Regions from separate parts of the Variovorax sp. AC103 genome, predicted to be linked through region 2. Evidence: predicted binding sites of a transcription regulator. Region 2 holds the regulator's gene; each other region holds the start of a gene.

Region 1 (10,059 bases), on a different contig from region 2:
CGAAACCCTGGCAATCCTCAACACCCGCCTGCACCCCGCCCTGCAGAAAATCGTCGCAGCCGAAGTCGCCTCGGGCAACCGCGTCGTCGACGTCGGCATCGACTGGCCCGATGCGGGCTCGGTGCACGTGACGCTACACAACCACTTCGACAACCGCCACGCGAACGCCGAAGCCGTCTTCAGCCTCTGCGACGACCCGCATTACTGGCACGCCGACTACAGCACCGCGGCCAAGCCGACGCACATGCTCATCTGCTGACCGGCGTCTTCTTGGGCCACGCAGACGTGCTCCAGGCAATCAGCGCCAGCAACGCCACCTGCACCGGCAACCGCACCACCAGCGCCCAGTACGGCACGTTCGCAAACAGCTCCGGTCTCTGCAGCATGTAGAAATGCGCCGGCGTCACCGCAAGGGTGAGCAGGAACAGCCCGACGCCCGCAGCCCGCCGCGTCGGCCGCCACAGCAGCCCGGCCGCCCCGAGCAGCTCGAACACCCCGCTCACCAGCACGGCCGCGCGGGGCCACGGGATGTACGGGGGCACGATGCGCATCTCGGTCTCGGTCAGCGCGAAGTGCGCCACGCCGCCGATGGCGAACCACAGGAAGACGAACGCGAGCCCCGCCACGCGCCAGCGGCTCATGGCGGGCACCGCGTTCATCGAGCGGCCGGCCTCACAGCGGCTTGGTGAGGTACACCGCCTCGCGCCCGACGATCGTGCGCTGCGCGGGCATGAAGATCGTGCAGTCGTCGCACAGCGCGCGAATTTCTTCCGCGCCGTTGGTCGCGATCAGCTCGCCCTTGGCGAAGGTCTCGAAGCCGATCAGCGGGCGCACGAAGGCAAAGTCTTCCGACTTGATGACGTAGGTCTGCAGCAGCTCGAAGCGCCGTTGCGGCTCGGGCGCCGGGTTGGCCGGGTTCTGGTCGACCAGACCGAAGTAAGCAAGAAAGTCGCAGGTGACGGCGGTCGCCAGTTCCGACGCCGAGCGCAGGAAGTGCTGGCCGCACTCGACCACCATCGCCACGCCCTTGCCGTCCGGGCCGCCGTGGCTGCCGTACTGGATCAGCGGCGTGCCCGAGCCCAGGCCGTCCGGCATCACGAGGTGCACCGACGGGCGGCCGATGGCCAGCGCGACCTTGGCGTTGCGCTCGAAGGCCGGGTACACCCAGAACGGCACCACCGGCTGGCTGGTCGAGTGGATGTCCAGGATGTGGTCGGCCGCGTCCACCACCGGGCGCAGGATGCGCGCGCGGCGCAGCTCGGGGCTGTCTTCCGTGCCGTCGAGCCACTCGGGCGACCAGATGCGGTTGAGGTTGTGCACGATCTGGCGGCTGTCGTAGGGCGACTCTTCCTTGAACGACTCGTAGGCGTCGATGTTGGCGAAGGCCACCGTGAGCGTGCCGATCTTGGGGCGCACGTTGTTGTCGAGCAGGTGCGTGGCGGCCGTCATGCCGCAGATCTCGTTGCCGTGCGTGAGCGCGTTGATCAGCACGTGCGGGCCGGGCTTGCCGGACTCGAAGCGGTGCACGTAGTCGATGCCGACGTTGCCCTTGCGGTAGGCGGAGAGATCGCGGGGGAGGACTTCGAGGGCGGGGGGAGATTGGGTCATGAGGCTGTGGGGAGTGGACGAAGCAGCAGGCAAGTTTGCTACAGATAGCCGTTTCGCGCCTCGCACGCCGCCAGGGCCCATTACCAGTTCACCTCCCGCTCCGGCGTCGCCGAAATGTGGTGTATCGACAGGTCCGCCCCGTCGAATTCCTCTTCCTGCGTGAGCCGCAGCCCCACCGCCTTTTTCAGCGCGCCATACACCGCCCAGCCCGCCAGTCCCGCCCACGCCACCCCCATCACCGTGCCGATGAGCTGCGCCCACAGGTTCACCCCGCCGATGCCGCCCAGCGCCTGCGTGCCGAAGATGCCCGCCGCAATGCCGCCCCAGGTGCCGCACAGGCCGTGCAGCGGCCACACGCCGAGCACGTCGTCGATCTTCCATTTGTTCTGCACCAGCGTGAACATGCTGACGAAGATGGCGCCGGCCACGCCGCCCACCACCAGCGCGCCCAGCGGGTGCATCAGGTCGGAGCCCGCGCACACGGCCACCAGACCCGCGAGCGGGCCGTTGTAGACGAAGCCCGGGTCGTTCTTGCCCATGGCCAGGGCCACCAGCGTGCCGCCGACCATCGCCATCAGCGAGTTGACGGCCACCAGCCCCGAGATCTTGTCGATGCTCTGCGCGCTCATCACGTTGAAGCCGAACCAGCCCACGCACAGCACCCACGCGCCCAGCGCCAGGAACGGAATGTTCGACGGCGGATGCGCGCTGAGCGAGCCGTCGCCGCGGTAGCGGTTGCGGCGCGCGCCCAGCAGCAGCACGGCCGGCAGCGCGAGCCAGCCGCCCACGGCGTGCACGACCACGGAACCGGCGAAGTCATGGAACTCGTGCCCCGTGAGCGAGGCGATCCAGCCCTGGATGCCGAAGTGCCGGTTCCAGGCGATGCCCTCGTACAACGGATAGACGAAGCCGACGATCACGGCCGTGGCGATGAGCTGCGGCCAGAACTTGGCGCGCTCGGCAATGCCGCCCGAGATGATGGCCGGGATGGCCGCCGCGAAGGTGAGCAGGAAGAAGAACTTCACCAGCTCGTAGCCGCTTCTTGCCGCCAGTTCGGTGGCACTCACGAAGAAATGCGTGCCGTAGGCCACGCCATAGCCCACCAGGAAGTACACGATGGTCGACACCGAGAAGTCGACCAGGATCTTCACCAGCGCATTGACCTGGTTCTTCTTGCGCACGGTGCCCAGTTCGAGAAAGGCAAAACCGGCGTGCATGGCCAACACCATGATGGCGCCGAGAAGAATGAACAGCGCGTCAGCGCCCTGTTTGAGTGCATCCATGGGAGCTTCTTGCAGTTTTTGGTTTGAATTGGTGCGCCGCACCCGAATCACTCGGAGCGGCGGCCAAAGCAAGCAAAAATGGTGCCTGAAGGCTCTTTGATGGTGCGATATGAACCAAACAAGGGCCTTCCGGGCCCTTCGCGCACCGGATCAGCTCGCGCCGGCGCGCAGCGCGTCGCGGTAGCGGCGGCTGCAGGGCACGGTGGTGCCGTCGTGCATGTGCAGCCGGGCGTCGCCGCCGTCCAGCGGCTCGATTTCCTTGATGCGGCCCAGGTTGATCGCATGGCTGCGGTGCACGCGCGCGAAGGTGGCGGGGTCGAGCTGGGCCAGGAAGTCGGTGAGCGTGGCGCGCAGCAGGTAGTCGTGGCCGTTCACATGCAGGCCGACGTAGTTGCCTTCGGCCTGCAGCCAGTCGATGTCGGTGGCGGCAATGAGGAATTCGCGGCGCAGCTTGCGCACCAGGAAGCGCTCGGGCCGGGCGGGCGGCGGCGGCGATGGCGATGTCGCGGGCGCATCCGGCACGGAGGGCTCGGCTCCGTCCGGTTCCGACTGCACCTGATGCGGTGCCGGCACACTGGACGCGCCCTCCTCCGGCGCATCGAGCACCCGCGCCTCCCCCTGCAGCCGCAGCAGGAACAGCCGGTACGCCCAGATGCCGAAGACGATGCTGGCGTACGCGCGCACGTCCTTCAGATACTCGTAGCCCCACTGCGCGGCCCAGCCGGCAAAGTCGTAGTGCGCGCCGGCCAGGGCGTAGACCAGCGCCCTCAGCCCGAACATGCCCGCCACGTGGGCCAGGCTGAACGCCACGCTGGCCGCCCCATGCAACACCAGAAAGCGCGCCAGATGGCCGCGCACCAGCGGCGACAGCCGGCGCTCGATGAAGACCAGCGCAGGCACCAGCAGCAACAGCATCAGGTGGCTGGACACCTCCCAGGCGATGACCTCCCAGTTGGCGGCCGGCACGGCGCGGGTGCGCATGTCGACGATGGCCACCATCGTGCCGAACACGGCCTGCAACCCCATGAGCACGATCCAGAACGCCACCTCCACGGGACGGCGGATCGGCTCGTAGCGTTCGTACAGGTTCTTGCGTGGGTCGCCCATGGGCTGGAATTCTCGCGAAAAGGGGTCCAGGGGCGGCCGGGTTTCGTCCCTCCGGGCCACCGCTCGTCACAAAGCGGGGGCGGTCCGTCCCACAGGCGCGCCGCGCGGCGTCCATGGGCCGGAGCATCGCGGCTTCTTTGCTTCGAGGAGCCTGCGATGAGCACCACCACCACCCCGGACGCCCGCCGTCACGACATCGACGCCCTGCGCGCCATGGCCTTCCTGTTCGTCATCCTGTATCACGTGGGCATGTACTACGTGGCCGGCTGGCACTGGCACCTGAAGAGCCCGCATGCCGCCGAATGGCTGCAATGGCCGATGGTGGCGCTCAACCTCTGGCGCATGGACCTGGTGTTCCTGGTCTCGGGCGTCTCGCTCGGCTTCCTGAGCCGGGGCCAGGGCACCTGGGCGCTGCTGCGCAGCCGGGGCGTGCGGCTGATGCTGCCGCTGGCCTTCGGCATGGCGGTGATCGTGCCGTACCAGGCCTATGCACAGGGCGTGGCCAACGGGCTGGTGGCGCCGGGCTTCGGCGCCTTTCTGCTGCGCTACCTGCCGATGACCGCGCCCTGGCCCAGGCAGGCCTTCGACGGCGCGGAATTCGGCATCACATGGAACCACCTCTGGTACCTGCCCTACCTGTTCGCGTACACGGCGCTGGTCGCGCTGACGCTGCCGCTGTGGCGTTGCGCCGCCGGGCAGTGGCTGCGCCGCGCGTTCAACGGGCTGCGCGGCTGGAGGCTGCTGTTGCTGCCGGTGGTGCCGTTGCTTGTCTTCACGATGCTGCTGGCCGCGCGCTTTCCGGGCACCCACAACTTCGTGCGCGACTTTCATTTGCACAGCATCTACTTCACGCTGTTTCTCTACGGCTACTGGATGGGCGTGGACACAGGCCTGGACACGGGGATATGGAAGGAGCTGGAGCGTCTGCGCCGCGTATCGCTGGCGCTGGCCGTGGCGGTGATCGCCGTGTTCATCGCATTGCGCGCCGGCGCGAAGGGTCCGGTGACGGGCCCGGTGGCCGACCTGCTGCGCGTGCTCTACCTGTGGCTGATGGTCGCCACCATCTTGGGCCACGCCCACCGCCACCTGAACCGGCCGTGGCCGTGGCTGCGTTGGGCCAACGAGTCGGTGTACCCGTGGTACGTGCTGCACCAGACGCTGATCGTCGTCGGCATCACCGTGCTGGCACCGCTCGCACTCGGCCCGGTCGTCGAGCCCGCCCTGCTGGTGGCCTCGACGCTTGCAGGTTGCTGGCTGCTGACCGACGGGCTGATCCGCCGCGTCGGCTTCCTGCGGCCGCTGTTCGGGCTGAAGCGCGCGAAGAAGCCTAGGCAGCCGGCTTCGCCGCAGCCACTTTCGGATCGTCCACCGGAACCAGGATGGCGTTCCCCGTCGCCACGAGCTTGAGCGCATCGCCTTCGCCCTGCGCATAGAGCTCGGCGGTCGCGAACACCTGCTTGCGCCCCGCCTTCACCACCCGCCCGCGCGCCACGAACGCGCGGCCCACGGCGGGCGAGATGCAGTTCACCGAGAAATGAGACGCCAGCACGCGCCCCGCCACGGTGGCGGCCGCGAAGCCGCTCACGGTGTCGAGCAACGCGCCGATCAGCCCCGCGTGCAGGAAGCCGGCGTACTGGCCCATGTCTTCCTCGCGAAAGTTCATGCGCAACTCGGCTTCCCCGTTGGCGGCGCTGACGGCCTCGAAGCCCGCCCAGCGGTTGAAGGCGGCGGTCTTGTTGATGGCCTGGATGGTGTCGAGCATGGCGGTGTGTCCTGGGGTTGACGGCAATGCAGTCCACTCTAGGAAGCACCGCCGGCATCCGCCGTCGCGCGCGCGACGAGACACGCGCACGCGGTTACCTTGGCGACACAGAGACTCATCTGTCCACCGCTGCCACCTCGCCTTCCACCAGTGGCGAGTCTTGAAACGCATCGACCAGAAAGTCGACCATCACCCGCACCTTCGCGCTGAGGTGCCGACGGCTTGCATAGATCGCCAGGATGTCGACGGGCGGCATGTGATAGCCGGGCATGACCTCGACCAATCGACCGGCCCGCACATCCTTGCCGATCACGAAGCTCGGTTGCCAGATGACGCCGGCACCGGCGAGCGCCGCGGCGCGGGCGGTCTCGCCATTGTTGGCGCGCAGGGCCCAGCGCACGCGCACCGATTCCAGCGTTCCGCCGGGGCCGGCGAACTGCCACTCGTCGGAGGTTGCACCGTAGGTGTAGCCGAGGCACGGATGCCGGGCAAGGTCTGCCGGGACCTCGGGCATGCCATGGGCCGCAAGGTATCCGGGCGAGGCGCAGACCATGTTGGGCGAGCGGCCCAGGCGGCGTGCGATGTGGTTGCCCGAGGTGGTGCGCGAGATGCGGATGGCCAGGTCGTAGCCCTCTTCGACGATGTCGACCACGCGGTCGATGAGCGCAATGTCGAGCTCGACGTCGGGGTACTTCGCCATGAACTTCGGCCACAGGGGCGTCAGCACCAGGCTGCCGAAACTCAGGGGCGCGTTGATGCGCAGGCGCCCTCGCGGCTGCAGCGACGCGGTGGTCGCCAGGGCCTCGGTCTCCGCGACTTCTTCAAGGATCGACTTCGCCCGGTCGAAGAGCGCTTCGCCGCCTTCGGTGAGCGACAGGCGGCGCGATGTGCGGTTGATGAGCCGCGTGCGCAAGTGGGCCTCCAGCTCGTTGACGTAGCGCGTCACGTTGGCCGGGGAGGTGTCCAGCGCGTCGGCCGCCTTGGTGAAACTGCCCCGCGCCACCACGGTGACGAACACCTCGTAAGCACGCAATCGGTCCATGAGCGCCTCGTCCAATCATTCATGAAAGCTGAATGAGTAAACCACTTTTGGGCTCTTTCTGGAAGTGAAGCTGAATCATAAATTCACGTCACTCCACAACCGACAGAAAGGAAGTTCCGCATGACCCCCACCAATTCGACCCCCGCCGCCCCGGCGCCCACCCGCCGTACGCTGCTTGCCGGCGCGGTCGCCGTCGGCGCCGCCCTGACCCTGGGCCGCGCCGCACACGCGGCACCCGCCGCCGACGCGGTGCCGGGCTTCCGCTCGGGCAGCGCGGAGGTGAACGGCACGCGCATCCACTACCGCATCGGCGGCAGCGGGCCGACCGTCGTGCTGCTGCACGGCTACGCTGAGACCGGGCACATGTGGAACCCGCTGATGCCGCTGCTCGCCAGGACGCACACCGTGGTCGTGCCCGACCTTCGGGGGGCGGGCGATTCCTCCAAGCCCGAGACGGGCTATGGCAAGAAGAACATGGCCGTCGACATCCACGAGCTGGTGCGCTCGCTCGGCATTCGCAGCGTGAGCATCGTCGGCCACGACATCGGCCTGATGGTGGCCTACGCGTATGCCGCGCAGTTTCCTTCGGAGACCGACAAGGTGGTGCTCATGGACGCCTTCCTGCCCGGCATCGGCGCATGGCAGAACGTCTGGCTCCTGCGCGACCTGTGGCATTTCCATTTCCACGGTGCAACGCCGCTGGCGCTTGTGAAGGGGCGCGAGCGCATCTACTTCGAGCACTTCTGGAATGACTTCGCGGCCGACCCCAGGCACTCGGTGCCCGAAGCCGACCGCCAGTTCTACGCCAGGGCCTACGCGCAACCCGGCGGCATGCGTGCGGGGTTTGAATATTTCAAGGCTTTCGAGCAGGATGCGGCCGAGTTCGCCGAACTGGGCAAGACGCCGCTGCCCATGCCGATGCTGGTGCTCTCCGGCGAGAAGGCCGGCGGAACCTTCCTGATCGAACAGGCGAGGATGGTCGCGACCCAGGTGCAGGGCGTGATCGTCAAAGGCTCCGGACACTGGCTGATGGAAGAGGCGCCAGAGCAGGTCATTCCGGCATTGGTCAACTTCCTGGGCTAGCGGCAAAGCCGCCTCGGCAGGGGCACGACAGAAACCTCGCCGCCCTGCGTGCGGCACGAACAGCAGAACTCGACGAACACGACCGTCAATTCAACCAAGGAGAACCTAAATGGACCTGCAACTCGATGGAAAGCTCGCCCTGGTGAGCGGAAGCACCGCCGGCATCGGCTACGCAATTGCGCACACGCTGGCCCAGGAAGGCGCAAGCGTGATCGTGAACGGCAGATCGCAGGCGGCGGTCGACGAGGCGGTGGACCGCATCCGCTCGGAAACGAAAGGCACGGTGCTCGGCCATGCCGGCGACCTCAGCCGGGCGGACGCCGCCGAGGAGCTCGTGCGCCGCCACGCCGGCATCGGCATCCTGGTCAACAACCTGGGCATCTTCGAGGCCAAGGCCTTCGAAGATATTCCCGATGAAGACTGGCAGCGCTTCTTCGACGTCAACGTGCTGAGCGGCGTTCGCCTTGCACGCCTGGTGCTGCGGCAGATGAAGCGGGCGAACTGGGGCCGGATCATCTTCATCTCGAGCGAAAGCGCGGTGCAGATCCCGACCGAGATGATTCACTACGGCATGACGAAGACCGCGCAACTCGCGGTGTCGCGCGGGCTGGCGGAATCGGTCGCCGGGACGAACATCACCGTCAACAGCGTGCTGCCGGGTCCGACGAAATCGCGCGGCGTCGGCGACTTCGTGGAAGGCATGGCACGCTCGAGCGACAAGAGCTTCGAGCAGGTCGAGGCAGAGTTCTTCGAGCACGTTCGCCCGACCTCGCTGATCAAGCGCTTCGCTTCGCCGCAGGAGGTGGCCTCGCTCGTGGCCTACGTGGCAAGTCCGCTCGCGTCGGCGACCACGGGCGCGGCCCTTCGCGTCGACGGCGGCGTCGTCAAGAGCGCCTTCTGACGAAGGCGCAACAGGAGAAGTGGACGGCCGCAAAGGCTGCGCGCCGCGCATGCGCCTTCCTCAGTTGCACGTCAGGCCCGCGTGGCATCCTCGGGCGCCCGAACGCTCAGTCTGCATTTGCATGGGAGAAGACAACGTGAGATGGATCCACCGGCGAGGCGCGCTGGCCCTTTCGGCCGCCTGCGCCGCCTCTGCCCTGCTGGCCGCGTCGGGCTGCGGGCAGCACAGCGCGACCGCGGCTTCCGCGCCGGAGCCCGCCGCGCCGCCCGCCCCCGGCAGCATCGCCATCACGCAGGAGGACATCGACTGGTTCCGCCGCAGCAAGGCCGAATGGATCAACTGCGAATCGGGTGCGCCGGCCATCGTTCCGCCCGACCTGACGCTCGCGCAGTTCGGCGAGGCGCTCGACGGCGGCGATGCGCGGGTCCTGCCCGCGTTCGACCGCTTCGTGCGCGTGACCTCGGCGCTGTTCCTGTACTCGAGCTTCGCGCCCGGGCACTACGGCTTCCTGCCGCCTTTCGAGCAGCGTGCCGCCTTCGACGTGACGGCCGAGCACATCCGCCTGCTGCAGCACGCGAACTGGCGCACCTTCATGATCGACTGCAAGCGCCCGTACGGCGACTTCACGCACTACCAGATCGACATGGCCGACATCCTCGGCCTGCCTGTGGCCAAGGACGCCATGGGCCGTGCGCAGATCGGCAAGGACGCAGAGCAACGCATGGATGCCCTGCACGAGGACATGCTCTACGCCCTGCAGGCCTACATCCGCTTTGCGCGCCTGAGCCCCGGGCGCTACGTGGTGCCCGAGCGCGGCCTGTCGCAGACGGTGGGCCGGCCGCTGTGCCGGCCGGTGTCGGCCACGCGCATTGCGCTGTACCAGCGTGCGCTGGCCGCCGCCGGGCCCCACCCCGATTCACGCCGGACCGCGGCGCTCAACGAGGCCGCCGGGGCGCTGTTCGCGCTGGACTGAGCAAGCCGGGGCCGGCGGGCCCTGCGGGTTCAGGCCGGGTCGGCGGCCTCTGGCGCGGGCTCGCCGCCGCCCTTGCGCTTCTTGCTGCGCGCGGCCTTCTTCGCCGCGCGCTCGGCATCGGCAAGCTGCCCCGCGGCGAGCCACTGCGCGAACTCTTCGGGCGTCTCGAGCGTCACGCGGCCGAAGTTGCCGGCACGGAACTCGTGCATCACGATCTCCGCCGCCTTCTGCAGGTTGACCTTGCCCTTGCCCAGCAGCGCGCCGCGCTTGCGGCCGATGGTGTCGAGCAGGTCTTCGTCC
Region 2 (10,059 bases):
GCGCCGCTGCTGCACGAACTGGCGCGACAGGCCGGCGACGCCCGCGTGCGGGTGCGCTGCCCGGCCGGTGCCGTGGCCTTCACCGACGCCGTGTCGCTGCGCCGCGTGCTGGCCAACCTGGTCGACAACGCCGTCAAGTTCACGCCGCGCGGGCGGGTGCTGCTGGCGGTGCGCGCGCGCCGGCGCGGACACGCCCTGGCCTGGCGCGTGGAAGTGCGCGACAGCGGCATCGGCATTGCCGCGGACGCGCAGGCGCGCGTGTTCGAGGACTTCGAGCAGATCGGCAACGTGGAGCGCAACCTGCAGCGCGGCCACGGGCTCGGCCTGGCCATCGTGCGGCGGCTGGCGGCGCAGCTGGGCATCGAGGTGTCGCTGCGCTCGGCGCCGGGGCGGGGGTCGGTGTTCAGCTTCGAGCTGCCGGCCGCGTCGCAGGGCGCGGTGGTGCCCGCGCACGCCGCCTGCACGCCGGCCACCGCCGACGCCCCGGCTGCGCGCACGCTGCGCCCGGGGCTGGCCGTGCTGGTGGTGGAAGACAACACCGTGGTGGCCGACAGCCTGTGCGCGCTGCTGCGGCAATGGCAGGTCGAGCCGCGCGTGTACGCCAGCGCGGCGGAGGCGCTGGCGCTGGCCGACCTGCGCGCGCTCGACGCGGCGCTGTGCGACATCCGCCTGCCGGGCTCGCTCGACGGCATTGCGCTGGCGCAGGCGCTGCAGGAGCAGAAGCCCTCGCTGGCCATCGCGCTGATTTCGGCGGACATCAACGAAGGCACGCAACGGCTCGCGGCCGAGCGCGGCTGGCATGCGCTGCGCAAGCCGGTGCAGCCCGACGACCTGCACGGGGTGCTGCTGAGGGCACAGCAGCAGGGCTGAAGGCGCGCGGCCCGGCTGGCACGGGCCGTGCAGTGCAGCTGTCACTGCTTCCGATATATGCTCCGCGCACAGGCCGCCGGTCCTGCTTCCGATGTCCGCCGACACCCCCTCCCTTTCCCTTCCCGCCGAGGCCCGCCACCTGCGCTACGACGGGTTCGCCATCGCGCTGCACTGGTTGCTCGCGGCCCTGATCGTCGGCTCGCTCGGCGTGGGGCTCTACATGACGGGCCTGCCGTTCTCGCCGCTGCGCCTGAAGGTGTACAGCTGGCACAAGTGGGCGGGCGTCACGATCCTGGCGCTGTCGGCCCTGCGGCTGCTGTGGCGCATCGGGCACCGGCCGCCCGCGCTGCCGGCGGGCATGTCGCGCCTTCAACTGGCGAGCTACCGCGTGAGCCACACGCTGATGTACCTGCTGTTCTTCGCGGTGCCGCTCTCGGGGTGGGCCTACAGCTCGGCCATGGGCATGCCGGTCGGGTGGTTCGGTGTGCTGGCGCTGCCCGACTTCGTGCCGGTCGACCGGGTCTTCGCCGAGGCGGCGCTGCAGCCGCTGCACAAGTACAGCGCCTTCACGCTGGCGGGCGTCACGCTGCTGCACGTGGCGGCGGTGCTCAAGCACCACTGGATCGACCGCGACGGTCTTCTGAAACGCATGTGGCCCGGACCACGCAAGGAATCTGCTCGATGACGCGCCTTTTCTACCGCCTGCTGCCTTGCGCGGCACTGGCTTTCGCGGCGGCCATGCCCGCGCTCGCTGTTGCCGAGCCTATCGCCACCAAGCTGGTGGCCGACAAGAGCCAGATCGTCTTCGTCACCAAACAGATGGGCGTGCCGGTGGAAGGCACCTTCAAGAAGTTCGACGCCCAGGTGGCCTTCGACCCGAAGAAGCCCGAAGGCGGCACCGTGGCACTGCAGATCGACACGGGCAGCGCCGGTTTCGGCATTCCCATGAGCGACGCCGAGCTGCCCAAGGCGCCCTGGTTCGACGCCGCGCACTTCCCGCAGGCGAGCTTCCAGTCGAGCGCCATCAAGTCGCTGGGCGACGGCAGGTTCGAGATGGCGGGCAAGCTCACCCTCAAGGGCACGGCCAGGGCCGTGACGGTGCCGGTCAGCATCACGGCGGCTGGCGGCTTCGCGGTGGCCACCGGAAGCTTTACGATCCAGCGGCTCGACTTCAAGGTGGGCGACGGCGAATGGACCGACACCTCGATGGTCGGCAACGAAGTGCAGGTGCGCTTCAAGTTCACGCTCGCAGGCCTCGGGCCGCTTTGAGACCCGGAACCGCCGCACCTACCCGCCATGCCTCACACACCTCACGCCATGATGAAGAAGCTCATCCTCGCCTCGGCGCTCTCGGCCTGCGCCCTCGCCGGCAACCCCGCCGCGGCCCAGGACTACACGGCACTGCCCGTGGCCGCCAAGCCCGCGGGCGGACCGGTGAAAAACGCCAGCTACGTGGTCGACCCGACCCACACCTTCGTGATGTACGAAATGGGCCACTACGGCACCACCACCAACCGGGGGCGCTTCAGCACCAAGGACGGCACGGTGAAGATCGACGGCACGGGCACCAGCGGCGCGGTCGACATCACGATGGACATCAGCTCCATCAACACGGGCGTCGACCTGCTCAACCGTCACGTGCAGAGCAAGGATTTCTTCAATGTGGCGGAGTTTCCGACCGCGCGCTTCGTGGCCGATCGCATCGACTTCAGCGGCGACAAGGTGGCCGACGTGCCCGGCACGCTCACCCTGATGGGCCAGACCCGGCCGGTGACGCTGAAGGCCGCGCGCTTCAACTGCTACCTGAGCCCGCTCATCAACCGCCAGGTCTGCGGCGGCGACTTCGAGACGACCGTGGAGCGCAGCGACTGGGGAATGACCTGGGGGCTGAACTTCGGCTTCGAGAACAAGGTGAAACTGCTGGTGCAGGTCGAGGCCGTCAACATCCAGCCCTAGGCGCCGGGGTGATGGAGGCCGGCCAGGCGCTTGCGCTCGTCGTCCTTGGAGGCCTTGAGCCAGTTGCGGGAGGCCACGAACGCACGCGGCAGGTTCAGCAGCACCAGCATCCAGGCACCGGTGACCACCGTCATGAACGCCCCGAACAGCAGCTGCTCGGCCAGCGGGGCGTCGCTCCAGTAGAAGAAACTCAGCAAAAACGACAGCACCACAGCCCAGACGGCCAGAAGGATGAGGTTTTTCATTTTTTGCATCAGTAACTCCGGTGCAGAAAATGTAAACCAAAAGTTACCCGAGTACTACTTAAAGTTTAGTTTTCAAACCCCCGATCAGCGTGCACTAATGCACGCTGATCGCGCATTTGATCTCCACGCCACGCCTTTCAGCCCATGAACACCACCCTTTCCCTGCTCGGCATTGCCGGCGCGATGGCCGTCGGCGCGATGAGTCCCGGTCCCAGTTTCGTGATGGTCGCCCGCACGGCGGTGGCTTCCAGGCGCGACGGGCTGGCAGCCGCGCTGGGCATGGGCGCGGGCGGACTGGTCTTCGCCATCGCCGCGCTGGCCGGCCTGCAGGCGGCGTTCCTGGCGGTGCCGGGCCTGTACCTCGCCATCAAGGGCTTCGGCGGCGCCTACCTGGTGTACCTGGGTGTGCGCATCTGGCGCGGCGCGCGGCAGCCGCTGGCCATGGCGGCGGTGCCCCCGGGGGGTACCTCGCCAAGCGCGCAGGGTAGTGGCGCACACCCCTTGCGCACCTTCCTTGTCGGCCTGGCCACCCAGGTCAGCAACCCGAAGACAGCGGTGGTCTACGCCAGCATCTTCGCGGCCTTCCTGCCGCGCGACGTGCCGCTGGTGCTGGCGCTGTCCGTGCCGGTGGTCATCTTCTGCATCGAGACCGGGTGGTACACCGTCGTCGCGCTGGCCCTTTCTTCAGCGGCGCCGCGCTCGGCCTACCTGCGCTACAAGGCCTGGATCGACCGCGCCGCGGGCGGCGTGATGGGGCTGCTGGGCCTGCGGCTGATGTGGTCGGCCGTCAGCGGCAAGTGACGGGCGGCAAGCGCACCGCTAGAGCAGGCTTTCGGGCGTCAGCGGCGCCAAAATCTCGAGCATCGTGCGGTCCCACAAGCCCGAGTCAGGCTCCTCGGTCAGCACGGTGAGCTTGCCGGCGTCGTCGCTGGTCCACTCGATGCGCGACTCGTTGCTGCCCTCGGCAAAGCGCAGCCGGTAGGCGCCCTGCTGCTTGAGCACGTCGAGCAGCTTGAGCATCTGCTGCGCCATTTCGGGGCTGTGGATGATCAGCCCGATCTCGGTGTTGGCCGACTCGGAGCGCGGGTCGAAATTCATCGAGCCGACGAACAGTGTGCGCCGGTCGATCACCGCCGACTTGGCATGCAGCCGCCCCACCGAGGTGCCGAACAGCCCGAGCCGCACGCTGCGCCGGGTGCGGCTGGAACTCAGCTCGTACAGGTCGGCGCCCAGCTTGAGCATGTCGGGCCGGTAGCGGCGGTAGGCGGTGTGCACCAGCGGCTCGTCGGTGGCGGCCAGCGAGTTGGTGACCACGCTGATCTTCACGTTGCGCCGGCGAATCTCGCGCATCACCTCCAGCCCGGTGGCGCCGGGAATCAGGTACGGCGAGACGATGGTCACCTCGGAGCGCGCACGGCGCATCTGCTCGACCACGTTGTAACGCACGCTGTCGACGTCCAGCAGCGGCACGCCGCCGTAGGAAGCCGTCTTGCCGATCACGCGGTCGGGCGAATCGGCGTAGGCCTCGGCCAGGGTCCAGATCAGGTTGAGCTTGCCGGTGTTCAGGTCGTCCGCCATCGGGCTGTAGCCGAGCAGGTCGTTGGGCGCGGGGGGCGGCGGGGGTGGCGTGGTGTCGGGGCCGGTGGCGGCCTCGAAGCGGCGCTGCAGTTCGTCGCGCGGCACATCGGTGCGCACCACGGAGCCGATGGGCCGCACGTAGACGCTGTTCCAGTACTGGTCGAACAGGCTGCCCAGCCGCGGGATGAGCGCGCCGGTCACGAAGGTGTCCAGGTCGAGGAAGTTCTCGCCCGCGGTGCGCCGGAAGTACTGGTTGCCGATGTTGCGCCCGCCCGCCACCGCCATCGCGCCGTCGGCGATGAACAGCTTGTTGTGCATGCGGCGGTTCACGCGGCTGAAGTCGAACAGCGAGGCGGTGAAGCGCTTCAGGATGCTGCCGCGCCCGGCCGGGAACGGGTTGAACAGGCGCAGCTCGACGTTGGGCGTGGCGGCAAAGGCCAGCAGCAGCTCGTCCTCGCCCGAGGTGTAGAGGTCGTCCATCAGCAGGCGCACCCGCACACCGCGCAGCGCGGCGTCGCGCAGGGTGCGCAACAGGTAGCGGCCGGTCTCGTCGTTCTCGATCTGGTAGTACTGCACGTCGAGCGTGCGCTGGGCGCGGCGCGCCAGCTGGATGCGGGTATCGAAGGCGAAGTCGCCGCCGGGCATGAGGCGAAAGCCGCTCAGGTCGGGGTCGGGCTGGGCCCCCAGCGCGATCTTGCCCAGGGCGGTATCGGCCGACACGGCGATGGCCTTGACGGCGGGGCGCGGCGCCTCGTCGGGCAAGGTGGCGCAGCCGGCGAACAGCAGCACGGCCACCAAGGCGAAGAACCCGAGCCCCCGGCGCGACATCGGATGCGGGCGGCCAGGGCTCATGGTCGGCTTGCTACAGCGCCTTGCGCAGGTTGGCGGGCGCGATGCGCAGCGCCTCGCGGTACTTGGCCACGGTGCGGCGTGCGCACTCGATGCCCTGCTCTTTCAGCATCTCGGAAATCTGGCTGTCCGACAGCGGCTTCTTGATGCTTTCCGAGCTGACGAACTGCTTGATGAGCGCGCGCACCGCGGTGCTCGACGCATTGCCGCCGGTCTCGGTGCCCAGCGCCGAGCCGAAGAAGTACTTGAGCTCGACCGTGCCGAACGGCGTGGACATGTACTTGGCCGTGGTCACGCGCGAGATGGTCGACTCGTGCAGGCCCAGCTCGTCGGCAATCTCGCGCAGCACCAGCGGGCGCATCGCGAGCTCGCCGTGCACGAAGTAGCTCTTCTGGCGCTCGACGATGGCGTTGCTCACGCGCAGGATGGTGTCGAAGCGCTGCTGGATGTTCTTGATGAACCAGCGCGCCTCCTGCAGCCGCTGCGACAGCGCCTGGCTGCCCTCGCCCTTGTGCGCCTTGAGAGCGCCCGCGTAGATGTCGTGCACGCGCAGGCGCGGCATGACCTCCGGATTCAGCATGACGCGGAACTTGATGTTGGTGCCGCGGCCGGTCTTGGTGACGATCACGTCCGGCACCACGATGTTGCGCTCCACGTCCACGAAGCGCCGGCCCGGCTTGGGCTCCAGCCGCGCAATGATCTGCAGCGCCAGGCGCACCAGCTCTTCGCTGGTGCGGGTGAGCGTGGCCAGGCGCTTGAAGTCGCGACGCGCCAAGAGTTCCATCGACTGCTTGCACACGGCCATGGCGGTCTTGCGGACCAGCTGCTCCTGCTCGGTCTCGTCCGGGCGGGCCAGCGCGCGCAGCTGGATGCCCAGGCATTCGCCCAGGTCGCGCGCGCCCACGCCCACGGGCTCCAGGCTTTGCAGCAGGCCGAGCGCCACCTGGAAGTGGTGCACGAGGTCGTCGAACTGGTCGTTGTCGTCGCCAGCCAGGCCCGAGGCCAGCGCGGGCAGCGAGTCTTCGAGGTAGCCGTCGTCGTTGAGCGACTCGATCAGGAAGCGCAGCGCGGCGCTGTCGTTCTCGTTCAGGCGCAGGCTCAGCGCCTGGCGGTGCAGGAACGACTGCAGCGACTCCTGGCTGCGCGCGAGCTCGGTGGCGTCGGCGCGCTCATCGTCGCCCAGGTTGTTCTGGCGCGCGGGGGCGTCGCTGCCCCACTCGCTGTCGTCGGGCGCGGCCATGTCGACGGTGCCGTCGCCTTCCCAGTCGGGCTCGCGCTCGGTGATTTCCGTGGCCGGGCCGTCGGAGTCGGCGGTGCTGGTGGTCGTCTCAGTGGACGAAGCAGAGGTGCTGGCCGCCGGCGGCGCGAAGTCGCTTTCACCTTCGATGCCGTCGCCTCCATCGCCGCCGCCGTCATCGCGCGGGACCGGCGCATCGGCCGCGTCGAGCCCGAATTCCTCGCGCGCCGCCTCTTCCGCGGTGCGTTCGAGGAACGGGTTCTCGTCCAGCATCTGCTCGACCTCCTGGCTCAGTTCGAGCGTGGAGAGCTGCAGCAGCCGGATCGACTGTTGCAGCTGCGGCGTCAATGCCAGGTGCTGCGAGACGCGAAGGGACAGCCCTTGCTTCATGGAGAGCCCACCCGCCCTTACATCCGGAAGTGCTCGCCAAGGTAGACGCGTCGTACCTCGGCGTTGTCGACGATCTCCGAAGGCGTGCCTTGTGCCAGCACATGCCCGTCGCTGATGATGAACGCGTGGTCGCAGATGCCCAGCGTCTCACGCACGTTGTGGTCGGTGATGAGCACGCCGATGCCGCGTTCCTTCAGGAAACTGATGATCCGCTGGATCTCGATCACCGCGATCGGGTCGATGCCGGCGAAGGGCTCGTCCAGCAGGATGAAGCGCGGCTGCGTGGCCAGCGCGCGTGCAATCTCCACGCGGCGGCGCTCGCCGCCCGACAGCGCGAGCGCGGGCGAATCGCGCAGGTGGTCGACCCGCAGGTCGGACAACAGTTCGGACAGGCGCTCCTCGATGTGCTGCCTGGACAGCGGCGCCATCTTGCCGTTGGCGTCGGGCTCGCTCTGCAGCTCCAGCACGGCGCGCACGTTTTCCTCGACGGTGAGCTTGCGGAAGATCGAGGCTTCCTGCGGCAGGTAGCTCAGGCCCATGCGGGCGCGCCGGTGGATCGGCATGTGCGCGATGGGCTCGCCGTCGATGGTGATCTGGCCCGCGTCGGCACGCACCAGCCCCACGATCATGTAGAACGAGGTGGTCTTGCCCGCGCCGTTGGGCCCGAGCAGCCCGACCACTTCGCCCTTCTGCACGTCGAGCGAGACGTCCTTCACCACCGTGCGGCTGCCATAGCTCTTCTTCAGGCCGCGCGCCACCAGGCGGCTGCCCGGCGCGCCGTTGGCGTCGTGCGTTCCAGCGGTTTCGATCACTTGCGGGTTTCTCCGTCGTCGAGCGTGGTGCTCTGGCGCAGGCCCTTGCCGGGCGCCGGGGTGGGTGCCGGCGGCGCAGCCTTCGCGCCCGCCGGGGCCGAGGCACCGGCGGCCGGCGCGGCCGCGGCCTTGGGGGTCAGGATGGTCCTCACGCGCCCGCCGGGGGTGGACGCGTTGACGGCGGTGTTCGCCGGCACGGTGGAACCGTTGACGGTGTAGGTGTCGTTGCTCTGGTCGTAGACGATCAGCGCGCCCTGGCTCTCGTCGTTCGGCGTGGCGCCCAGCAGGCGGCGCATGACGGCGTTGCGGATGAACTTGACGTTGTCGGCGCGGCTGTCGTACTCGATGACTTCGGACTCGCCCTCGATCCATTCGTCGGGCGCATTGCGCTTCTGCTTGTAGTAGGCGCGCTTGCCGGGCGCCGCCGTGACCACGCCGTACTGGTAGCCCTCGGCGTCCTGGCGCACGTCCATGCGCGCGCCGCGGATGATGATCGTGCCCTTCGTGACCAGCACGTTGCCGGTGAACACGCTGGTCTGTTTCAGGTCGTCGTAACGCATGGCGTCCGACTCGATGTTCATCGGCTTGGTGCGGTCGGCGGTTTCGGCCAGGGCGCCCGAGGCGAAGCCGGCCAGCAGCAGCGCGGCGGCAGCCAGGCGGCCGATGCAACGGAGGAAGGAGGGAGTGGTGGGGTAAGAATGCAATGTCATAGAGGCACGAAACTTGCTCGGCATTGTATGCGGCTGATTGCGCCAGCCCCGCACGCACAGATGAAAAAGCCCGCCGAAGCGGGCCAGGTATCCCTTGCAAAAAGGGGAGAAGGCAGCGGCAGTCAATGCGCGCAGCCCCGGGGGTCAGCCTTTTTTCGCTTCGCCGATCAGGTAGTTGACGACCTGCAGCACCTTGGTCATGTTACCGGCGGTCTCGCCATCCACATACCAGCGGCCGGCCACGGCCATCGCCGGCACGCCCGCCACCTTGTAGGCGTCGGTCATCTGCGAGGCGCGCTTGGCCTTGCTGGCCACGCTGAACGAGGTGAAGGTTTCCTTGAACTTGGCGCCGTCCAGGCCGTTGGCCGAAGCCCAGGCAATGATGTTGGCGTCGCCGTTCACGTTCTGGCGCTGGGCATGGATGGCGCTGAACACCTTCGGCTGGAATTCGTCGACCTTGCCCATGGCCTCGAGCGCGTAGTACAGGCGCTGCTTGGCTTCGACGTCGTTGCCCACGAACGGCACGGGAATGCGGCGGAAGGCGACTTCCTTCGGCAGCGTCTTGGCCCAGGCTTCGAGCGCCGGTTCGAAGTCGTTGCAATGCGGGCAGTTGTACGAGAAGAACTCGACCACTTCGATCTTGCCGGCCGGTGCGTCGACCGGTGCGCGCTTGTCGAGCACCAGGTACTCGGTGCCTGCCTTGGGCGCGCGCGCCTGGGCGTGGGCCGGATTGGCGGCCAGGGACAGCAGCCCGAGCGAAGTGGCGGCCAGCGAAAAGTCACGACGTTTCATTGAAAGGGTTCTCCAGTTGGTACGGCAGACTGAGCCGGCGCGCGGCGGGGAGTTCCCGCGCAGCCGGTGCGCCCGGGCGCGATCGGGTCGATGAATCGTGGCGGCAAACGCCGCGGCGCGAAGCTTAAGGGCTATTCGTGTCGGAGGCCGGGGTCAGCGCTGCACGCGCACCAGCGCCGACTCCATGCCGCCGCCGTCGAGCCGGTCCTTCAGGCGGTCGGCATCGTCCTTCTTGTTGAACGGGCCGGCGCGCACACGGTAGACGGTGCGGCCCGCCTGCTCACGCTCGGTGACCCGGGCCTCCACGCCCATCAGCGACAGCTTGGCGCGCTGCGCCTCGGCGTCGTCGGTGGTGCGGAAGGCGCCGGCCTGCACGAAGTACATGAACGGATCGGCGCCGGAGCTGCTGGCGGCGTTGCTGTTGGTGCTGCTGCTCGGCGCAGCCGACGCGGTGGTCACGCTGCCCGAGCGCGCGCGGGCGAGGTCGCCCAGCGGGTCGTTCGAAGCCGGCAGCGCGTTGGCCTCGGCCGGCACCGGCGCCGTGCGTGGTGGCTTGGGCGCCACCACCACGGGCACCGGCGGTGCGGTCGTGGGCGGCGGGGCGCCTGGGGCCACGGCGG
Region 3 (10,059 bases), on a different contig from region 2:
GATGCCGCTGATGAAGATGACCGCGCTCAGGTCCAGCAGGTAGATGACCAGCAACTTGCGGCCAACACTGAGGCGGCTCAGCCGACGGGTGACGAATTGCAACATATCCCTCCAGGATGGGTACATGCATGCAATCTTTAGGCCTCTTTCCGTACGGTCGTTCGGAATGCGCCGCAACCGGGACAACCCGGACCCGAGGCACGTTACCAAGCGTAGCAGCCGGCGGGTTTTCAACCCCGGGCTGCCGCCTTTGCTAAGCTGTCCGCCGACACTCCCACGCGCCCCGCGTCGTGCCTCTCTTGCGGGCATCCGCGAGACACCCCACACAACGAATCCTGTGTTCTTCGAAACGATGGACACGCTGCCAGCCCCATGAAAATTGCCACCTGGAACGTCAACTCCCTCACCGCGCGCCTGCAGCACGTGCTCGACTGGCTTGCGGCCAACCCCGTCGACGTGCTCTGCCTGCAGGAGCTGAAGATGACCGACGACAAGTTCCCGCTCGACGCGCTGAAGGCCGCGGGCTACGAGGCCGCGGTGTTCGGCCAGAAGACCTACAACGGCGTGGCCATCCTCAGCAAGGCGCCGGTGCGCGATGTGGTGAAGAACATCGGCGGCTTCACCGACGAGCAGTCGCGCGTGATCACGGCCACCGTCGAGACGCCTGCGGGCCCGCTGCGCGTCGTCAACTGCTATTTCGTGAACGGCCAGGCGCCAGGCTCGGAAAAGTTCGCCTACAAGCTCAAGTGGCTCGACGCGCTGCACGACGCGCTGCGCCAGGAGCTGGCCGCCCACGCGAAGCTGGTGCTGCTGGGCGACTTCAACGTCACGCCCGAGGACCGCGACAGCTTCGACCCGGTGGGCCTGAAGGAAACGATCCACCACACGAGCGAGGAGCGCAACCATTTCAAGGCGCTGCTCGCGCTGGGCCTGACCGACAGCTTTCGCATGTTCGAGCAGCCCGAGAAAAGCTACTCGTGGTGGGACTACCGCATGCTGGGCTACCAGAAGAACCGTGGCCTGCGCATCGACCACATCCTGGTGAGCGAGCCGCTGGTGCCGAAAGTGAAGGGCTGCGTCATCGACCGCGTGCCGCGCAAGTGGGAAAAGCCCAGCGACCACGCGCCGGTGGTGCTCGACGTCGACCTCGGAGCCTGAGGCCATGGCGGCGCTCATTCGCATCGGCGGCCGTCTTGCCGTGGTGGCCGCGGCCCTTGCGCTGTCGGCCTGCTCGCTGCTGAAACCTTCGGACAAGGCGGAGGAAGGCGGCGCCGCACCCGCCACGACCTCGCCCACCGGCGAAGCTGCGCAGGGCGACCGCAACGTGCCCACGGTGCGCCTCATCACCGCGCAGACGCCGGCCGTGCGCACCTACCGCAAGATCGGCGCGCGCCACATCTACAACAAGTACGCCAGCCGCATCTACAAGGGCAAGATCCCGCCGCTGGTGTATGCGGTGGTGGTGGTGGAGACCGACATCGATGCCAATGGCAAGGTGATGAACGTGACCTTCAGCCGCACGCCCAGCCACGCGCCGGAGGTGGCACCGATGATCGCCGAGCTCATCAAGGCCGCCTCGCCCCTGCCCAGCCCGGGCAAGCTGGGCGGCCACACGTACGTGGACACGTGGCTCTGGGACAAGAGCGGAAACTTCCAGCTCGATTCGCTGACCCTGGGCCAGCGCAGCAGATAAAAAAAGCCCCGAAGGGCCTTTTTCATTCGATCCCGAGTTCCTGGATCTTGCGGGTGATGGTGTTGCGACCGATGCCCAGCTTCTGGGCGGCTTCGATGCGGCGCCCTCGCGTGTTGGTCAACGCGGTGAGGATCAGCCGAGATTCGAAGCGGCGCGACAGCACGTCCCACACATCGGTGCGGCCGGCCGCCAGCAGGGCCTGGGCTTCGACCTCGAGGCCGCTTTCCCAGCTGCTGACGCTGGTGGGCGCCGCCTCGGCGTGTTCGGGCGATGCCACCGGCACATGCGCCGCTTCGCGTTCGGCGCCCGCCGGGGGCAATGCCGGCGCCTGGGCCGCAACGGCATGGCTCGCGGCTTCGTGCGCATGGACATGGACCTCGGGCACCGATGCCGACATCACCTCGGGCGGCAGGTCTTTGGATTCGATCAGCTGTGCCGGCGCCATCACGGTCAGCCAATGGCAGATGTTCTCCAGCTGGCGCACGTTGCCCGGAAAGCCGAAGGCCGCGAGCTTGGCCAGCGCGGCATCGGAAATGCGCTTGGGCTCCACGCCGAGCTGGCGCGCGCTCACCTGCAGGAAGTGGCGCGTGAGCGCAGGCACGTCTTCGCCACGTTCGCGCAGCGCCGGCAGGCGCAGGCGGATCACGTTGAGGCGGTGGAACAAGTCTTCGCGGAAGCCGCCGAGCTTGACGCGTTGCTCCAGGTCCTGGTGGGTGGCCGCGATCACGCGCACATTGGCCTTGACCGAGTTGTGGCCGCCCACGCGATAGAAATGGCCGTCGCTCAGCACGCGCAGCAGGCGCGTCTGCAGGTCGAAGGGCATGTCGCCGATTTCGTCGAGGAACAGCGTGCCGCCCTCGGCCTGCTCGAATCGGCCACGGCGCATGGTCTGCGCGCCGGTGAAGGCGCCGCGCTCATGGCCGAAGAGTTCGCTCTCGAGCAGGTCTTTCGGAATGGCGGCGGTGTTGATGGCCACGAAGGGGCCGTTGGTGCGCGGCGAATGCTTGTGCAGCGCGCGCGCCACCAGCTCCTTGCCCGAACCCGATTCGCCGGTGATGAGCACCGTGACGTTGCTTTGCGACAGCCGGCCGATCGCGCGGAACACGTCCTGCATGGCGGGCGCCTGGCCGAGCATTTCGGGCGCGGCGACCATGCGCTCCTCGGCCACTTCCTCGCGCTGGCTTTCATCGACGGCGCGGCGGATGAGTTCGACCGCACGCGGCAGGTCGAAAGGCTTGGGCAGGTATTCGAAGGCCCCGCCCTGGAAGGCAGAGACGGCGCTGTCGAGGTCGGAGAACGCCGTCATGATGATGACGGGCAGGCCGGGGTGCTTGGCCTTGATCTTGTCGAGCAGGTCGAGCCCGGAACCGCCGGGCATGCGGATGTCGCTCACCAGGACCTGGGGGCCTTGCTGTTCGTCGTCGGCGGCCTGCTCGAGTGCGGCAAGCACCTCGCGCGTGTTCGTGAAACTGCGCGTGGGCAGGTCTTCGCGCAGCAGAGCCTTCTCGAGCACGAAGCGAATCGATTGGTCGTCATCAACTATCCAGATCGGCTTCATGCATCTCCTCTGTTGCCGGGGCTGCGCTAAGGCAGCGGTATCAATATCTTGAAATCGGTTCGGCCCGGGACGCTGTCGCACTCGATCACACCGTGATGCTGCTGCACAAAAGTTTGCGCGAGCGTCAGTCCCAGCCCCGTTCCGCCTTCCCTGCCCGAGACGAGCGGATAGAAGATGCGGTCCTTGATCGTGTCCGGCACACCCGGTCCATTGTCAATGACATGCAATTCCAGTGCCAGTCGATACCACTGCTTGTTGAAGATCACCTGACGGGCCACGCGCGTCTTGAAAGTGATCTGCGCATCGCCCGCCGCGCGGCGCTCGGACAGCGCCTGCGCCGCGTTGTGCGCGATGTTGAGCGTGGCCTGGATGAGCTGCTCGCGGTCGCCGCGAAACTCGGGAATCGACACGTCGAAGTCGCGCTCGATGTGCAGGTCGCGCGGAAACTCCGCGAGGATCACGGAACGCACGCGCTCGCACACCTCGTGGATGTTCACGTCGCCCACCACATGCGGGCGGCGGTGCGGCGCGAGCAGGCGGTCGACCAGCGTCTGCAGCCGGTCGGCCTCGTGAATGATGACCTGGGTGTACTCGATGAGGTCGCGCGACTCGACCTCCATCTGCAGCAGCTGCGCCGCGCCGCGAATGCCACCGAGCGGGTTCTTGATCTCGTGCGCGAGGTTGCGGATGAGTTCCTTGTTGGCCTGCGCCTGGTCGATGAGGCGCTCTTCGCGGTCCTGCCGCACCTGGTTCTCGAGCGGCGACATCTCGATGATGAGCTCGCCCTTCTTGTCGCCGTGCGCCAGCGTGACCTGAACGGGCATCAGCTCGTGATTGACGCGGCGCAGGAAGGCCTCGTAGCGCAGCGTCGCAAAGTCGTTGCTGGCGGCGCCGTCGATGGCGGTGCGCAGCACCTGGGGCTCATGGAAACATGCGCCGAACTGCGAGCCCTCGAGGGTGCGTCGCGAGGTGCCCAGAGCGTCTTCGAGGCCTGCGTTGGCAAACAGCACGGAGCCGTTGCTGTTGACCACCGCGATCAGCGTGGACAGCAGGTCGAAGGACTGGAAGCGCGGATTGGCGCCGTTCGCCTTCTTCCCGAACACCATGTTATTGCGGCTGCTTTGCGGGCAGCCGGCCGATTTCGCGGCGGATGCCGGCAATGTCGCTCTCGTTGCGCGCCAGCTCGGCCTTCATTTCGGCGACGCGGTCCAGGTACTTCTGGTAGTTGCGGCCTTCGCTGCCCTGCTTTTCGGGCTCGCCGTTGTTGTAGTCCTTCTGCAGCTCGGCCTGGCGGGCCTCGGCCTTCCTGAGCTCGGCCTCGAGCACCGAGCGGGCCTCGCCGTCACGGGCGCGCTGGTCGACGCCTTCGACGCGCGGGCTGCCGGCCGGCGCGCGCGCCGCAGACGAACCACCCGACGATGCAGAGCCGCCACCCGAGGGCTTCGTGCCCTGCACCACCGTGACGTTGCCGCCTTCCAGCGGCTTGCAGCCCTTTTGCTGGGCCACGCTCGCGTTGTTGGTGTATTCGTTGCCGCAGCGCCAGACGCGTTCCTGCGCAAGCGCCGGCAACGCGATCAATGAACCGGCCAGGAAAATGAGGGAAGCAGTCTTCATGTGTATCGGTAGAGGGGCGCGACAAAGGCGCATTTTCATGCAATTCGACGCCACCGGTGACCAGATGTTCCGCAGCAAGACAAAAGGACGGCCAGGGCCGTCCTTTTGTCTTACTTCCCCTCGGAAGACCGAGGGGAATGGCTGCCTTCGCGCGAGCGATTACAGCGAGTAGTACATGTCGAATTCGACGGGGTGCGTCGCCATGCGGAAGCGCGTGACTTCCTGCATCTTGAGCTCGATGTACGCATCGATGTACGAGTCGGTGAACACGCCACCCTTGGTGAGGAACGCACGGTCCTTGTCGAGGTATTCCAGGGCCTGGTCGAGGCTGTGGCACACGGTCGGGATCAGCGCGTCTTCTTCCGGCGGCAGGTGGTACAGGTCCTTGCTGGCGGCTTCGCCCGGATGGATCTTGTTTTCCACGCCGTCCAGACCGGCCATCAGCAGCGCCGCGAAGCCGAGGTACGGGTTCATCAGCGGATCGGGGAAGCGCGCTTCGACGCGGCGGCCCTTGGGGTTCGCCACGAACGGGATGCGGATCGAGGCCGAGCGGTTCTTGGCCGAGTAGGCCAGCTTCACCGGGGCTTCGAAGCCGGGCACCAGGCGCTTGTAGCTGTTGGTGCCGGGGTTCGTGATGGCGTTCAGGGCACGCGCGTGCTTGATGATGCCGCCGATGTAGTGCAGCGCGAAGTCCGACAGGCCCGCATAGCCGTCGCCGGCGAACAGGTTCTTGCCGTCCTTCCAGACGGACTGGTGCACGTGCATGCCGGAGCCGTTGTCGCCGACGATGGGCTTGGGCATGAAGGTGGCGGTCTTGCCGTAGGCGTGGGCCACGTTGTGGATCACGTACTTCTGCAGCTGGACCCAGTCGGCGCGCTGGACCAGCGTGCTGAACTTGGTGCCGAGTTCCATCTGGCCGGCGTTGGCCACTTCATGGTGATGCACTTCGACCGGGATGCCGAGGGCTTCGAGCACCAGGCACATTTCCGAGCGCATGTCCTGGAAGCTGTCGACCGGGGGCACCGGGAAGTAGCCGCCCTTGACTGCCGGACGGTGGCCGGTGTTGCCGTGTTCGTATTCCTTGTCGGTGTTCCACGAGGCTTCTTCGGAATCGATCTTCACGAAGCAGCCGGACATGTCGTTCTTCCAGCGGACGCCGTCGAACACGAAGAATTCGGGTTCCGGACCGAAGAAGGCGGTGTCGCCCAGGCCCGAAGCCTTCATGTAGGCCTCGGCGCGCTTGGCGAGCGAACGCGGATCGCGCTCGTAGGCCTTGCCGTCTGCCGGGTCGATCACGTCGCAGGTCAGGATCAGCGTCGTTTCTTCGAAGAAGGGGTCGATGTTGGCGGTGTTCGGGTCGGGCATGAGTTGCATGTCCGAGGCTTCGATGCCCTTCCAACCGGCGATGGAGGAACCGTCGAACGCGTGGCCCGAGGTGAATTTGTCTTCATCGAAAGCCGAGACCGGCACGGTGACGTGCTGCTCTTTGCCACGGGTGTCGGTGAAGCGGAAGTCGATGAACTTGACCTCGTTTTCCTTGACGAGCTTGAGTACATCGGCGACGGTCTTTGCCATCAGTTTCTCCTGAGTTGGATGGTGGTTAGGAATACAGGGACGAGGGATGCAGTTTCTGTGCCATTGTCACCTCACGGGATGAGGCCTTGATGAACGCTGCAAACCCCAAATAAAAGCGAAATTTCACCAAATTGGTGCCATCGACATTACCGCACCAATTCGGGTCCGAGCTTGGCATCAAAACCGTGCAAGCCTTCGATGAGCTGGGCATAGGCCGCCTCGAGGCGAACGGGGTCGCCCTTCACGCCAAGCTCGATATGACGGCCATATTCGGGGTGATCGACGCTCGGCAGGCTGAACACCTTGACGCCGGCATGCTGGTCTTCGATGGCCTGCATGAGCGGCGTGAGGGTGGCCTCCATGGCACCGAAAACGATCACTGACTTCTCGGCGACGGCATTTCGGGTGAACAGATCGGCGTAACGGCCGTCGAGCACGGACTCGACCATGGGCCAAGCCATGACCGGGAAGCCCGGCACGAAATGGACGTCCGCCACGCTGAAGCCGGGAATCTTGTTGTACGGGTTGTGGATGAGCGTGGCGCCCTGCGGGAACACGCCCATGTTGAGCCGATGCACGTTGTCGGACCGGTCGGGCTCGTAGGGCACGCCCTGCTCGCGCGCGGTGTCCTGCATGCGCTCGCGGATCAGCAGCTCGGCCTCGGGGTGCAGCGCCAGCGGCACGCCCAGCGCCTTGGCAGCGCACTGGCGGGTGTGGTCGTCGGGCGTGGCACCGATACCGCCGGTCGAGAACACGATGTCGCCCGAGGCAAAGGCACGGGCGAGCGCTGCGGTGATTCGCGCCGGCTCGTCGCCGACGTATTCGGCCCAGCTGAGCTGCAGGCCGCGGGCGGCGAGCAGTTCGATGACCTTCGCCATGTGCTTGTCGGCCCGTTTGCCGGAAAGGATCTCGTCGCCGACGACGATGAGACCGAATGCGCGTGTCATGGTGAACCCCATTGAGAAAGAGCGGCCTTGTTGGCTTGCGCGGCCTCCAGCGCCGGTGTGCCGCCGGCGGCCGACGCCGCAGCCACCTCGCCCACTGCGCGCTGGGCCCGCAACTGCCCGAGCGCGTCGAGGCAGTAGTGGGCGAACCAGAGCGCCGAAAAGGCAAAGACCAGTGTGTAGATCCAGATGGCGATCGGCACCAGAACGAAGAAGGCGGCTGCGAACAGCAGGCCCGACGCCCAGACGAGGCTGGGCGCCGCGCCCAGGTAGCCGCACAGCACGCCGATGCACAGCAGCGGCAGCCGGTGCGCGCGCAGCAGCGCAGCGCGTTCCTCGGGGCTGGCATGGTCGGCCAGCGCGTCGAAGCTCATCACGCGGTAGGTGAGCCAGCCCCAGATGAGCGGCGGAAGAATCAGCACGAGCGGCGGAATGAGCCACAGCGGCATCGACACCACCAGGGCAACCAGCGCAAGGAGGGTGACGCCGAGCGAACGCAGGACGCTGCCGAAAAAAGAGGCGCCCTTCTTTTGCTCGAGCGAGGGAAAGCGGCGCTCGGCCACGAGCCTGGTGAGTGCTGGCGCCATGAACCCGGCCACGATCAGCAGGCAGAGCACCACGATCAGCGGGGTGGCGGCGAACACCACGACCAGCGGCGCCAGCATGCCGGCGACGTCGCCCGAGAACAGCCGCCCGATCCAGGCCCAGAAGCTGGACAGCAGCGGCCAGGCGTCCAGCGCACCGCGCGTCCAGGCCACCGACGCTTCCCAGTAGAAATAGCCGAGACCGGCCGCCAACGCCACCATCAACGCCAATGGAAGCAACGACAGCACGATCACGCGCGGCAGCATGCAGTAGGCGACCGCGCGCCAGAAGGAATCGAGGAGCAGGCGCATGAGGCAGCGAGGATAACGCCTGGGGCGAGCCATCCGGGGGCCGGAGCCCCTTAGCCGCGCCCGACCATTCGCTTCAGGCCGAGCCACTGCTGCGACCAGAAGCCGCGGCCGTACTCGCGCACGCGGCCGTCGGCACCGGGTTCGACCTGGTCGCGGATGCCCGTAGGGTCGTAGCGGTTCTCGAAGTTGGCGGTGCGAAACATCATGTCCCACCAGGGGAGCAGCACGCCGAAGTTGTGGCCGCCCAGCGTGCTCTTGCCGTTGGATTCGTGGCCCAGGCCGATGCTGTGGTGCAACCGATGGAAGCGCGGGCTGATCCACAGCCGCTCGCCGAGAGTACCGAAGCTCAGCCGCAGGTTGGCGTGCTGCAGGCTCTCGCTGAGCTGCGTGAACGCGACGAAGGCGATGAATTGGCCCGGCGCCACGCCGATGAGCTGCGCCACGACGACGATCAGCGTGTCATGGACGATGTCGTCTAGCAGGTGGTTGCGGTCGTCGCTCCACATGGTCATCTGGCGCTGCGAGTGGTGCAGCGAGTGCAGGCCCCACCACCAGTTGAACTGGTGCTGGCCGCGATGGATCCAGTAGCCGACGAAGTCGAGCACCACCAGGTAGATCGCAAACGCGAGCACCGGCACGTCGGTCACGCCGGGCCACACCTCGTCGAGGTGGAAGGTACCCCACCCTGCCGTGCGCAGGCTGCCCATGGCGTCGTCGAAGAAGGGTTGCAGCGTGAAGAAGATGGCCAGGCGGAACAATCCGAGCCGGTGGATCAGCGTGTAGAGCACGTCGATGCGGATGGCCTGACGGTCGACCACAGGCTCCACCGAACGCCAGCGCTGCAGTGGCCCGATCACCGCGATCAGCACCACGATCTGGATGGCGCCGACCAGCAGCCAGCCGGTGGCGTCGAAGGCGTCCTCGGTCCAGCCGCCCAGGCCCACCGCGAAGACCAGCGGTTGCACCACGGCTTCGAAGAACCAGCCCTGCAAGGTGGAAAAAATGTCCGTCAACCACTCGATCACGACAGAAACCTCAAGGATGGGATGCGATCCAGGCGCGGAAGTCGGGGTGCTGGCGCAGGGTCTCGAAGCAGAAGCCCTTGGCCTTCAGGCCGACGATCAGCGGTTCGAGATTGGCCGGCGCCCACGGATCCTTGCGCGACCAGATGCCCAGGTGCGCGAGCAGGATGTCGCCGGGGCGGATGGTGTCGAGCGCCTGGGTGAGGAGCCTGGCATTGCTGAATTTTTCGCTCGGAAGTTCGTCGCCCAGGAAGCCCGCGGGCGCCCAGCCGACGTACTTGTAGCCACAGCCCTCGGCGGCCGCCAGCAGCGCGGGCGAGGTCTTGCCGCCGGGTGCGCGGTACAGGGGCAGCGGCTTCTTGCCGGTGATGGCGGCCAGCCGGTCGGACGATTTGCGGATGTTGGCGCAGTACTCGGCGGCGGTCCAGGTCGATTCCTTGCCGTCCTGCGGACCGGCCGACGGTTTGATGCGAAAGCTCGGCGGCGTGCCCTTGACGTCGGCGCGCCAGTAGGCGTGGTCGTAGGTGTGCGAGCCGAACTCGTTGCCCTCGGCCGCCCTCGCCTTCCACCATGGCGCCCAGTGGTCGTCGAGGCTGTCCCCGTCGGTCTGGGTGCGTTCCGCGGCGGCAAAGAAGGTGACGCGCACGTTCTGCCGCTTGAGCACGTCGGCCACCAGCGGGGCGATGCCCATGTGACCGGTGTCGAAGGTCAGGTAGACCGGCTTCTCGCAAGTGGCCGCGCCCTGCGCCGCCCACGC

What was found. The regulator sigma-54, encoded in region 2, starts transcription at its own class of promoters, with help from an activator protein. The targets are predictions, from matches to a motif close to TGGCANGNAANCTGCTTT.
Region 1: AC0IYU_RS33385 (ammonium transporter) is a predicted target of sigma-54. The motif match lies at 2,961-2,978, and genes of this name have one in related genera.
Region 3: glnA (type I glutamate--ammonia ligase) is a predicted target of sigma-54. The motif match lies at 6,486-6,503, and genes of this name have one in related genera.

Annotation. Positions count from the first base shown of each region.
Region 1 covers NZ_CEEDFC010000038.1:14,502-24,560, forward strand. Annotated here, with positions in the region: gene AC0IYU_RS33370 (hypothetical protein) at 1-259, shown strand, start outside; gene AC0IYU_RS33375 (DoxX family protein) at 249-659, opposite strand; gene AC0IYU_RS33380 (M14 family metallopeptidase) at 673-1,608, opposite strand; gene AC0IYU_RS33385 (ammonium transporter) at 1,689-2,891, opposite strand; gene AC0IYU_RS33390 (LytTR family DNA-binding domain-containing protein) at 3,042-3,998, opposite strand; gene AC0IYU_RS33395 (acyltransferase family protein) at 4,155-5,405, shown strand; gene AC0IYU_RS33400 (PaaI family thioesterase) at 5,326-5,760, opposite strand; gene AC0IYU_RS33405 (LysR family transcriptional regulator) at 5,876-6,802, opposite strand; gene AC0IYU_RS33410 (alpha/beta fold hydrolase) at 6,923-7,885, shown strand; gene AC0IYU_RS33415 (SDR family NAD(P)-dependent oxidoreductase) at 7,995-8,786, shown strand; gene AC0IYU_RS33420 (hypothetical protein) at 8,923-9,759, shown strand; gene ylqF (ribosome biogenesis GTPase YlqF) at 9,789-10,059, opposite strand, start outside.
Region 2 covers NZ_CEEDFC010000029.1:79,886-89,944, forward strand. Annotated here, with positions in the region: gene AC0IYU_RS31170 (ATP-binding response regulator) at 1-870, shown strand, start outside; gene AC0IYU_RS31175 (cytochrome b) at 962-1,555, shown strand; gene AC0IYU_RS31180 (YceI family protein) at 1,552-2,139, shown strand; gene AC0IYU_RS31185 (YceI family protein) at 2,191-2,826, shown strand; gene AC0IYU_RS31190 (hypothetical protein) at 2,823-3,080, opposite strand; gene AC0IYU_RS31195 (LysE family translocator) at 3,216-3,872, shown strand; gene AC0IYU_RS31200 (phospholipase D family protein) at 3,891-5,501, opposite strand; gene rpoN (RNA polymerase factor sigma-54) at 5,512-7,125, opposite strand; gene lptB (LPS export ABC transporter ATP-binding protein) at 7,143-7,937, opposite strand; gene lptA (lipopolysaccharide transport periplasmic protein LptA) at 7,934-8,647, opposite strand; gene AC0IYU_RS31220 (thiol:disulfide interchange protein DsbA/DsbL) at 8,792-9,439, opposite strand; gene AC0IYU_RS31225 (SPOR domain-containing protein) at 9,593-10,059, opposite strand, start outside.
Region 3 covers NZ_CEEDFC010000008.1:149,265-159,323, forward strand. Annotated here, with positions in the region: gene AC0IYU_RS14115 (EAL domain-containing protein) at 1-105, opposite strand, end outside; gene xth (exodeoxyribonuclease III) at 373-1,158, shown strand; gene AC0IYU_RS14125 (hypothetical protein) at 1,163-1,693, shown strand; gene ntrC (nitrogen regulation protein NR(I)) at 1,716-3,251, opposite strand; gene glnL (nitrogen regulation protein NR(II)) at 3,278-4,357, opposite strand; gene AC0IYU_RS14140 (hypothetical protein) at 4,359-4,865, opposite strand; gene glnA (type I glutamate--ammonia ligase) at 5,025-6,440, opposite strand; gene AC0IYU_RS14150 (competence/damage-inducible protein A) at 6,587-7,387, opposite strand; gene AC0IYU_RS14155 (EI24 domain-containing protein) at 7,384-8,280, opposite strand; gene AC0IYU_RS14160 (sterol desaturase family protein) at 8,331-9,305, opposite strand; gene AC0IYU_RS14165 (polysaccharide deacetylase family protein) at 9,316-10,059, opposite strand, start outside.